DNA from 2 places in the Aquitalea sp. FJL05 genome. Region 1 is predicted to be linked to the other one. Evidence: predicted binding sites of a transcription regulator. Region 1 holds the regulator's gene; the other holds the start of a gene.
What was found. Region 1 encodes FNR, which switches genes on or off when oxygen is low (the NO sensors DNR and NnrR bind a similar motif). Its sites were predicted from a motif close to TTGATNNNNATCAA; they were not measured.
Positions count from the first base shown of each region.

Region 2: a site for FNR is predicted at 3,665-3,678, ahead of DBR44_RS01985 (4-hydroxyproline epimerase). Genes of this name have one in related genera too.

Region 1 is NZ_QAJS01000005.1:205,116-210,327, reverse strand. It holds gene DBR44_RS04415 (Rrf2 family transcriptional regulator) at 1-441, shown strand, start outside; gene hemN (oxygen-independent coproporphyrinogen III oxidase) at 563-1,969, opposite strand; gene fnr (fumarate/nitrate reduction transcriptional regulator Fnr) at 2,082-2,828, shown strand; gene DBR44_RS04400 (flavodoxin family protein) at 2,962-3,420, opposite strand; gene DBR44_RS04395 (DUF1853 family protein) at 3,417-4,352, opposite strand; gene DBR44_RS04390 (RNA methyltransferase) at 4,330-5,094, opposite strand.
Region 2 is NZ_QAJS01000002.1:109,816-115,027, forward strand. It holds gene DBR44_RS01975 (aldehyde dehydrogenase (NADP(+))) at 1-1,483, opposite strand, end outside; gene DBR44_RS01980 (dihydrodipicolinate synthase family protein) at 1,566-2,513, opposite strand; gene DBR44_RS01985 (4-hydroxyproline epimerase) at 2,576-3,502, opposite strand; gene DBR44_RS01990 (AraC family transcriptional regulator) at 3,763-4,539, shown strand; gene cysN (sulfate adenylyltransferase subunit CysN) at 4,833-5,212, opposite strand, start outside.

The sequences.
Region 1 (5,212 bases):
TTGCGCGTGTTGATGTACCTGACACATCGCGATCGCGAACAGGCCGTTACCATCAGCGAAATCGCCGAGCGCTTTGCCATATCGCGCAACCATCTGGTCAAGGTGGTGCATTTCATGGGACAGCAAGGCTGGCTGCTGACCAGTCGTGGCAAGGGTGGTGGCCTGGCACTGGCCCAGCCACCGGAGCATTACCAGCTGGGTAGCATCATCCGCATTCTGGAGGGCAATACCGCCCTGATCGACTGTGCCACGCCCCCTTGCGCATTGCGCCAGGATTGCCGTCTCAAGTCGGCGCTGGATGTCGGCCTGCAAGCCTTTTTCTCCGTGCTGGATGGTTATACCCTGCGCGATATCGTCGCCAGCCCCACCGGCGAGGCGATTATCCGGCTGCATCGGCAGCAAAAACCCTCCCCCTTGCCGGACGACGCCACGGAAGGCTGATCCAAGCACGGCAAACTGTTGTAAAAAACCATCACTTTTCAAACAAAAAGCCCGCAGCAAGCGGGCTTTTTTTCGCGGTTTTTTTCAGGGTTTTCCCTTGGAAAAAACAGCATTGCGGGTGTCAAATCGTCTTGGAATAACGCGCCTTGGTTTCACGCTCGCGCAAGTGGCGGTCGAACAGCATGGCGATATTGCGGATCAGGAAGCGGCCTTTCGGCTCCACCATCAGGAAATCACCGTCAAAAGTCAGCAAGCCCAGCTTGTGATATTCGCGGATGGCCGGCAGTTCCTCTGCAAAATATTCAGCGAAATTGATGCCATGCACCTGCTCGATGGCCTCCACCGACAGCGAGAAGCGGCACATCAGCGCCTGGATAATGCCACGGCGCAGGATGTCGTCCTGATCCAGCACCATGCCGCGCATCACCGGCAAACGGCCCTCATCCAGCGCGGCGTAATAGCTGTCCAGGTCCTTCTCATTCTGGCTGTAACAGGGGCCGACCTTGCCGATGGACGAGACACCAAGACCGATCATGTCGCAGTCGGCATGGGTGGAATAGCCCTGGAAATTGCGCTGCAGGCGGGCCTGGCGCAAGGCGATGGCCAGGTCGTCTTCCGGCTTGGCAAAGTGGTCCATACCGATAAATACATAGCCGGCATCCGCCAGGCTTTTTACCGCATCCTGCAGGATATCCAGCTTGGTGCTGGCCGTCGGCAGATCCGCTTCGTTGATGCGCCGCTGCGGCATGAACACCGTGGGCAAATGAGCATAGTTGTACAGCGCCAGCCGGTCTGGACTGATGGCAATCACCTTGTCCAGCGTGGCTTTCAGCGATGCGCGCGTCTGCAGCGGCAGGCCGTAGATCAGGTCCACACTGACCGACTTGAAACCCGCCTCGCGGGCGGCATCGATCACTTCCAGCGTCTCGGCTTCGCTCTGCACGCGATTGACCGCCTGCTGCACCTGCGGGTCGAAATCCTGGATGCCCACGCTCATGCGGTTAAAGCCCAGACGTGCCAGATGGTGCACGGTCTCGCGGCCCACCTTGCGCGGATCGATCTCGATGGAATATTCTCCCTCCGGCAAAAATTCGAAGTGAGTGCGCAGCATGCCCATCAGCCGGTCCAGCTGTTCATCGGACAGGAAGGTGGGTGTACCACCACCAAAATGCAGCTGGATCAGCTTTTCGCGACAGCCCAGTGAGGCGGCCACCAGCTTGATCTCTTTTTCCAGATAGTCGAGGTAGCGATCAGCGCGGCTTTTGTCTTTGGTGATGATCTTGTTGCAGCCGCAGTAGTAACATACCGTGTTGCAGAACGGTATATGAACGTACAATGATATTGCGTTCTGATGCATGCCAAGGTGGCGTTGCTTCAGCCAGTGTTTATAGTCCTTCTCGCCAAACGCCGGCGTAAAGCGGTCGGCCGTCGGGTAAGAAGTGTATCTTGGGCCAGAGCCATCAAGACGTTCGATCAACGCTCGGTCGAACTCACAGTGGGTGGGCGAAAACGGATGGGTGGTGTGCATGTCGTCGGGTATTGATAGTCAAACGTCAGGTGGACTGGTAAATTTGCGGAAAACGTGTGAATTCCGCTTTGACAAGGGTCAAGCTTCTTTACAGGGTTGTACAAAACACTCGATGTCTGACCAAAACCAACACACTATTCACGCACTGAAGGTGTCCTGCTCCAACTGCAGCCTGCGCGAACTCTGCCTGCCCATCGGGTTGAACCGCGACGAAATGACGCAGCTGGACGCCGTGATCCGTCAGAGCCGCCGCCTCAAGCGCGGCGAGTACCTGTTCCGCAGCGGCGAGGGCTTCAAGTCCCTGTTCGCAGTGCGTACTGGTTTCTTCAAAACCAGCGTCGCCAGCCAGGACGGTCGCGAACAGGTCACCGGCTTTTTGATGTCCGGCGAACTGATGGGCCTCGATGGCATTTCTTCCAATGTGCATGGCTGCGACGCCATCGCCCTGGAAGACAGCGAAGTCTGCGAGCTGCCCTTCAATCGCATGGAAAGCCTGGGGCGCGATATTCCCAGCCTGCAGCACCACTTTTTCCGGCTGATGAGCCGCGAAATCGTGCGCGATCAGAACGTCATGCTGCTCCTGGGCAATATGAAAGCGGAAGAACGCCTGGCGGCCTTCCTGCTCAACCTGTCGCAGCGTCTGTCCACACGCGGCTTTGCTGCCAATGACTTCATCCTACGCATGAGCCGTGAGGAAATCGGCAGCTTCCTCGGCCTGAAACTGGAAACGGTCAGCCGTACGCTGTCCAAGTTCCAGCAGCAGGGCTGGCTGAGTGTCGATCACAAGCACATCCAGCTGATCAAGGCCGACGCACTGAAAGACCTGATTGCCGGCTGCACCCACGCCAACGGCGTCTGAAGCAGCAGCCAACCAGAAACACCGCAGCCCTGCTTGCCGGCAGCCTGCGGTGTTTTTGCATCTTGCGCATTACTGGCACGGCCGACCATTCGTCTGAAGACCTAGTCCGGTCGGCTAAGCCGCCCGCCCTGCCCTACCAGCGCCCCACCAGCATGCCTGCGGCCAGCATCTCGCCCCGCTCCATGGCCTGCTCCCGATGCTGCGGCAATATCTCGCCCTGCGCCAGCAAGGGCGGCAAGACTTCCTTCCAGCCATAACCGCAGGCAATGCGGCGCATGGCCTGGATCGCTCCCAGACCATCCGTACCTGCCGACACCAGCATCAGATAGGGCAGACCCTCGGTCTTCCCCTGTGCCGGGTAATAGGTGCGATCAAAAAAATCCTTCACTTTACCCGCCATATAGCCAAAGTTCTCCGGCGTTGCCAGCACGATGGCATCAGCAGCCAGCAAATCATCCAGTCCTGCCTCCGCGGCTGGCAGGCGGCTGATGTGGAGTTCTGCGCACAGCGGCAACAGCGGCTGACAGAAGGCATCGATCAATTGCAAGGTGTGGCCAGTCTGGCTGGCGTAGATAATCAACAACCGTTTCATGGAGCGGGCCTGCCATCAATAGTGGCCAGCAAGGCCTGTAATCGGTCCTGCTGCGGCCAGCCCGGCGGCACCACAAAGCCGCGAGCCACTTCCTCCCAGTAACCATCCCCCACCGGCAGCAATTCGGCCACCAGCTGTGGTACCGCCGCCTGCAACAGCTCTTGGCGCAGGCTATCCTGCTCACGCACCATGCCCTGCTCTACCCGCGCCGGGGCCAGCCAGCCCAGCCGCGATAGCCATATCCAGCGCCCTCCGCTGGAAAAGCTTGGCCAGGGCTGCTGCAAAGGACTGATCCAGCCTTGCAGTTGCTCCGGCGCCAATGGCGCAGCCGGGACAGCTGGCGTACCGGCATAGAAGAACCAGCCGGCCAGCCGCGCGGCACTGGCACAGCCGGCAAAACCGGGCGGCAAGACACGGGCCGCCGCAGGATGACGGGCCAGTTGCAGTTGTTCCTGTAATTTGGCGGCCTTGAGCGGCCAGGCGTCGCGCAGGCTGGGACCGACCAGAGTGTCCGCGCCATGTCCCAGCTGCAGATAGAATTTGCTGGCGGTTTCCACGTGCAGTGGCACACCATCCAGCCGGATCAGGAAATCGAATTCGCCGATGGTGCGGCCACCGGCCTCACGCACCGGCACATTGGCCGCCACCAGTTCGATATGCGGAGCCAGCTGGAACCAGAAAGCCAGCAGGCGTTCGGCATAGTGGCCAAGCCGCTGGCAAGGCTGTTGCGCCAGCCAGTGTGAGAGCGGTGCCGGATTTTCCTCCAGCTCCGCCAGCAAGGCATGGCCCTGTGGGCCCAGCAACTGCGCGGGCGACAGATTGCGGCCACTATCCCAGGGCGCAGGAGAGGTCAGCAGAAAAGCCAGATCACGCAGCGCCGGCTGCGTGTAAGGGAGATGAAAGCCGCGCTCAGGCCTCGCCGTCGTGCTCATGGCCATCTGCCACGCGCTGGATCTGTTTCATCAGGCCACGCAGGATATCGACCTCGTCACGCAACATGCCGGAGCGATTGAATAGCGCACGCATGCGGCGCATCAGGCGTTCGCTGTTGCGGCGACGGTAATAGCCGATGGCACCCATGGTCTGGTCCAGATGCTGGCAGAAGCCTTCCACCTCGCCGAGGCTGGCGGTTTCGCTCTCCGGCCGCAGGTACTCCACATCGACCTCGGTATGGCTGAACAGCTCGTAGGTCATCACCTGCACTGCCATCGCCAGATTGAGCGAGAAGTAATCCGGATTACCCGGAATGGTCACCAGGCGGTTGCACTGTTCAACTTCCTCGATAGACAGACCGAAGGTTTCATTACCGAACACCAGCGCCACCTGTTCGCCGTCACGCGCCCGTGCCACCAGCTCCGGCGTGGTTTCACGCGGGGTGGACAGCGGGGTGGTCAGCTCGCGGCGGCGGCTGGTCAGTGCACAGGCCACGGTGACATCGCTCAGGGCCTCGGCCAGGCTGGACACCACGGTTGCACTCTCCAGCACATCCACCGCACCGGAAGCCAGGGCATTGGCTTCATCACTGGGAAACACCTTGGGCTCCACCAGATACAGCCGGGTCAGGCCCATGGTTTTCATGGCCCGGGCAGCCGAGCCGATATTGCCCGGATGGTTGGGCCGGGCCAACACCACACGAATGTTTTTCAGAAAATCAGGTACTTGGGGTTTATTCATCAGCGGTTTCACATTAAAATAGCGGGCATATCAAAAAGCCCGCGCACTCGCGTCGGCTTTTTTTGTTCCTTAACCCAGATTGTTACCGTCAGATGTCGAGCCGTGTTGGCTGACATCT
Region 2 (5,212 bases), on a different contig from region 1:
CCTGATAGCACACCGGCCGCAGGAAACGGTAGATGGCCGCCGTACCCACCGAAGTGCTGCGCGTGTCGGAGGTGGCCGGAAACGGCCCGCCATGCACCATGGCATCGCACACTTCCACCCCGGTGGGCCAGCCATTCACCAGAATGCGGCCCGCCCTGCCTTCCAGCACGGGCAGCAGGGTGCGCGCCAGCGCGACATCGCCATCGTCCAGTTGCAGTGTGGCGGTAAGCTGGCCTTCCAGCGCATTGGCCAACTGATGCATTTCCTGTTCATCGCGGCAAGCCACCAGCAGCGCAGCGGCACCGAACACCTCGACCTGCAAGGCCGGATTGGCCAGATACTCGGCAGCCCTCACCCGTAGCAGGCGTGCCTGGCACTGGTTTGGCCCGCTGGCGGGCTGGCCGCAGGCGGCTGTCGCGGCATGGGCGGACAAGCTGTCCGCTCCGGCCTGATAGGCGGCCCAGATGCCAGGCGTGAGCATGGTTTGCGCCGCGCTTTGTTGCAGCAGATCGGCCGCCGTGGCGACAAAACGCTCCAGCGCCGGCCCCTGTACGGCAATCAGTAGGCCGGGGTTGGTACAGAACTGCCCTGCCCCCTGCGTCAGCGAGCCGACAAAGCCCTGCGCCAGCACATCGCTGCGCGCCTGCAAGGCAGCGGGCAGCAGGAATACCGGGTTGGTGGAGCTCATTTCGGCATAGACCGGAATCGGCTCCGGGCGATTCTGCGCCGCCTGGCACAGCGCCAGACCTCCACTGCGCGAACCGGTAAAGCCCACCGCCTTGATACGCGGATCGGTCACCAGGGCATTGCCCACCTCGCGACCACTGCCAAACAGCAGCGCGAACACCCCGGCAGGCAGACCGCACTTGGCCAGCGCCCGGCCAATGGCTTGACCGGCCAGCTCGCTGCTACCGGGATGGGCGCTGTGCGCCTTGACGATGACCGGACAACCAGCCGCCAGTGCCGAAGCGGTATCTCCCCCCGCCACCGAGAAGGCCAGCGGGAAATTGCTGGCCCCGAACACCGCCACCGGGCCCAGCGGAATGTGGCGCTGGCGCAGGTCGGCACGCGCTAGCGGCTGACGTTGCGGCTGGGCGCTATCGATCCGTACATCCAGCCATTCGCCGGCACGCACGGTGCGGGCAAAAATCCGCAGCTGACCACACGTGCGGCCGCGTTCCCCCTGCAGGCGGGCGCGTGGCAGGCCGGTTTCGAGCATGGCACGTTCGATCAGCTCATCGCCCAAGGCTTCGATTTCCTCGGCAATGCTTTCCAGAAAACGGGCACGTAGCTCCGGCGTGGTTTCCCGATAGGCAGCAAAGGCAGCCCAGGCCAGCGTACAAGCCTGTTCGACCTGGCTCAGGTCTGCACCGGCATAAGCGGGCGCCAGCGCCAGCCCAGTGGCTGGGTCAATTGCCCGGCTGCCTTCGCGCTGGCCGGCAACGGCCTGCCCGCCAATCAGCATCTTGCCTGTCAGATTCATAGGGGTTCCTGCACCTTGGATGGCTGCTAATGGGATAAGCCCGGCCACGCCAGCGGCATGGCACGGGTAGTCGGAGACAGGCTCAGGCTGCGTTCAGGCCGGCCGACCAGTTGCGATACCACTCGCGGAACAGCGCGTACTGGGTTTCGGCATAGCGGCGCTGCGCTGCGCTCAGCACATCGGTTTCGTTGAAGTGCAGGCTGTACTCCTGGTCACCGTTGAGGACCATCAGGTACTTGTAATACAGCACCAGGTCGCAGCCCTCGTCGAAGGAGGACAACACCGCCAGCGCAGATTCCAGCTCGCGCGCCTGGCTGCGGGCTACGGCGTCTCCCTTGGCGGCCGCCTTGCTCAGCGCCACCAGATGCAGCACTTCGCGCGGCAGCGCATTGCCGATGCCGGTGATAGCGCCGGTGGCATTGCAATTGACAAAGCCATGCACCACCTGGGTGTCCACCCCCACCATCAGGGTGACCTGATCATCCTGCGAGGTGATGTGCTCGGCGGCATAGCGCATGTCAGCGGCACCACCGAACTCCTTGAAGCCAATCAGGTTGGGATAGCTGCGACGCAGTTCGAAGAACAGGTCGGCGCGGGTGGCAAAACCGTAATAGGGACTGTTGTAGATCACCGCCGGCAGGTTTGGCGCGGCAGCGAGGATGGCGGAGAAATGGGCTTTCTGGGCAGCCGGCGATGCACCACGCGACAGTACGCGTGGAATCACCATCAGGCCGTGTGCACCCACGCGGGCAGCGTGGGCTGCATGCGCGACCGCCTCGCGGGTATTCACCGCACCGGTACCGACAATGGTGGGCACGCCGGCAGCCACCAGCCGCGCCACGCCCTCCTGGCGCTCGGCTTCGCTCAGCAGCGGCCAGTCGCCCATCGAGCCGCAATACACCACGGCGCTCATGCCAGCGGCAATCAGTTGCTGGCCCTTGGCTACCAGCGCGTCAAAATCCGGCTTGCGCTCTGCGGTACACGGGGTCATCAGGGCCGGGATGCAACCGGTGAAAATGTTGTCGCTCATTGTTTTGCTCCTTGCAGCTTGTATGTATGTGTGTGTGGGGGATGTCAGTGCGGCGTGTGGGCTCAAATGCCCCACGCGAAAGGGTCTTGTTCGTCGATGAGCAGCGTGCTGTTGGCGGTGACGTAGGCGCGGCCGGTAATGAAGGGGCGAATCAGCTCGCCCTCGCGCTGGTAATGACCGACAAACTGGCTGCCGGTAATGCTGGCCTGTACCCAGTACTCGCCTTCGGCCAGCTTGCCGTCGGCAGCCAGACAAGCCAGCTTGGCGCTGGTGCCGGTGCCGCAGGGCGAACGGTCGTAGGCCTTGCCCGGACACATGACAAAGTTGCGGCTGTCGGCCTCGGCATCGTCGGCGAACAGCTCAACGTGGTCGATCAGCGCGCCGTCGGCCCCGGTGATGCCTTGCGCTTCCAGCGCCTTGAGCATGGCCCAGGTAAAGGTGGTCAGCGCCTCCACATTGCCCATTTCCAGCGCCATGCCGTGCTCGGCCACCAGGAAGAACCAGTTACCGCCCCAGGCGACATCGCCATGGAATACACCGTAACCCGGCACCTCCACCGCCACTTGCTGGCGGTAACGGTAGGCCGGCACATTGCCCAGCGTGACTGCACCGTCCGCATGCAGGGTGGCGCTGACCGGCCCCACCGGGGTATCGATCTTGTGCACGCCCGGTGCAATCAGGCCCTGGTAATGCAGTGAGGCAATCAGGCCGATGGTGCCGTGGCCGCACATGCCCAGATAACCGGTGTTGTTGAAGAAAATCACCCCGCAAGTGGTATCCGGCGACACGGGGGCGCAATACAGCGCGCCCACCAGTACCTCGCTGCCACGCGGCTCCAGCAGGCAGGCGCGCCGCCACTGGTCGTGCTGCTGGCGCAGTACGTCGCGCTGCTCGGCCATGCTGCCACCGGTCAGCGCGGGGAATCCTTGCATCACCAGCCGGGTGGGTTCGCCCCCGGTGTGGGAATCGATGATGTGTATCTGTTTCATTGGCCTGTCCATTCCAAAAACGTGAATGACGGATGGCGGGCAGATGCACCAGGCAGGACCACACGCAACAACGCCTTGCAGTGCCTTGATTCCATTGCATCTTCGTGCCGCATCCGTCTTCGTCAGCACCTGCATAGAATGGCTTCATTGCCGCCAACATTCTTGATGGTTATCATCAGCGACAATGACGAAATCGGCACAATTGGCGTTTTCGGGATAAAAATCCCTCCGACGAGGGGAAGCAAGGCAAAGGGGAAAGAATGACTGGCGATACGCTGGAAACCATCGCGCGCTGGCAGGAAACCATGCGCCCGCCGTCCATTGCCGCACTGCTGGCTGGGCTGGGGCCGCTGCTGCCGGTGCTGGACCTGATCCCGAATGCAGCGATCTTCATCAAGGACCGTCAGGCGCGTTACCTGGTGGCCAACCAGACACTGATGGAACGCTGCGGCCTGAAAAGCCTGCAACCGCTGCTGGGCAAGACCAGTGTCGAGGTGTTTCCGGCGCAGTTGGGGCCGGTCTATACCGCGCAGGACATGAAAGTGCTGGAGGGTGGGCTGGTACTGGAAAGCCAACTGGAACTGCACCTGTTCAAGAACCGCGAACCCGGCTGGTGCCTGACCTACAAATGGCCGCTATACAGCCAGGCCAATGAAATCATCGGGCTGATCGGGATTTCGCTGGACCTGCAAGCAGCCAGCAAGACCCACCCGGCCTACAAGCGGCTGGTGGCGGTGGACGAGTTCATCCGCCAGCACTTCAACCGCCCGGTCAGCATGGAAGAGCTGACTGCCATTGCCGGCGTCTCCGCCGCCCAGCTGGAACGCTACTGCAAAAAGGTGTTCCACCTGACCCCTCGGCAGATGATTCACAAGGCACGGCTGGAACACGCCCACCGCTTGTTGCACAGCGATATGGCGATTACCGATGTCGCCCTGCACTGCGGCTACACCGACCACAGTGCCTTCAGCCGCCAGTTCAAGGCGCTGACCGGCTTCACCCCGCGCCAGTATCGCCAGGCTACCGGGCAGGGCTGAGTACCATGCAGACAAAAAATCGACCAGGGTTTGGCTAGCGCTATTACAGCTAGTCCCGACTCCAGTAGAACGCTGCGCCCAAGTCTTGTTATCTGCCTCACCCGAGCAAGGCTGGGGGCCATCCACCACCATAAAGAAACCCCCCTATGCAGCTTCGTAAAATATTACGGGCCACATAGGGGGGCTGATTTTCGTGTAAATGCTGCGTTAATGCTGCTTTGCGGTGCACTAGTTAGACGCCAGTCCTTGCCAAACCCGATAAAGGCATGACTCCGCAAGGAATAGCGTGCGACTTAGAGCAGCTTCGAAATATCCTTCGCTTCCCAGTGCGGGAAGTGCTTGCGTACCAGCTGGTTGAACTCCAGCTCGAAGGCGCGCAGGCGGGCCAGTTCATCGCTTACCGGGGCCGCACTGGATTCGGCAGCTGCGCTGATCATGCCGGCAGCCGCTGTTGCATTGGACAAGCGATCGATGATCACGAAGCTGCCCGTGCCACGGCTCAGGGCATAGGCGTCGAACACGGCCGGTGCATTCAACTCCACCCGGCACAGGGCAATCTCATTCAGTGCCAGCTCTGCTGCATTGAACTGCTGCAGCGAATTCACATCCACCCGATGCTGGATGCTGCTTACCCGGCCAGTGACGACCTTGCCAGCCAGCTTGAAACCATATT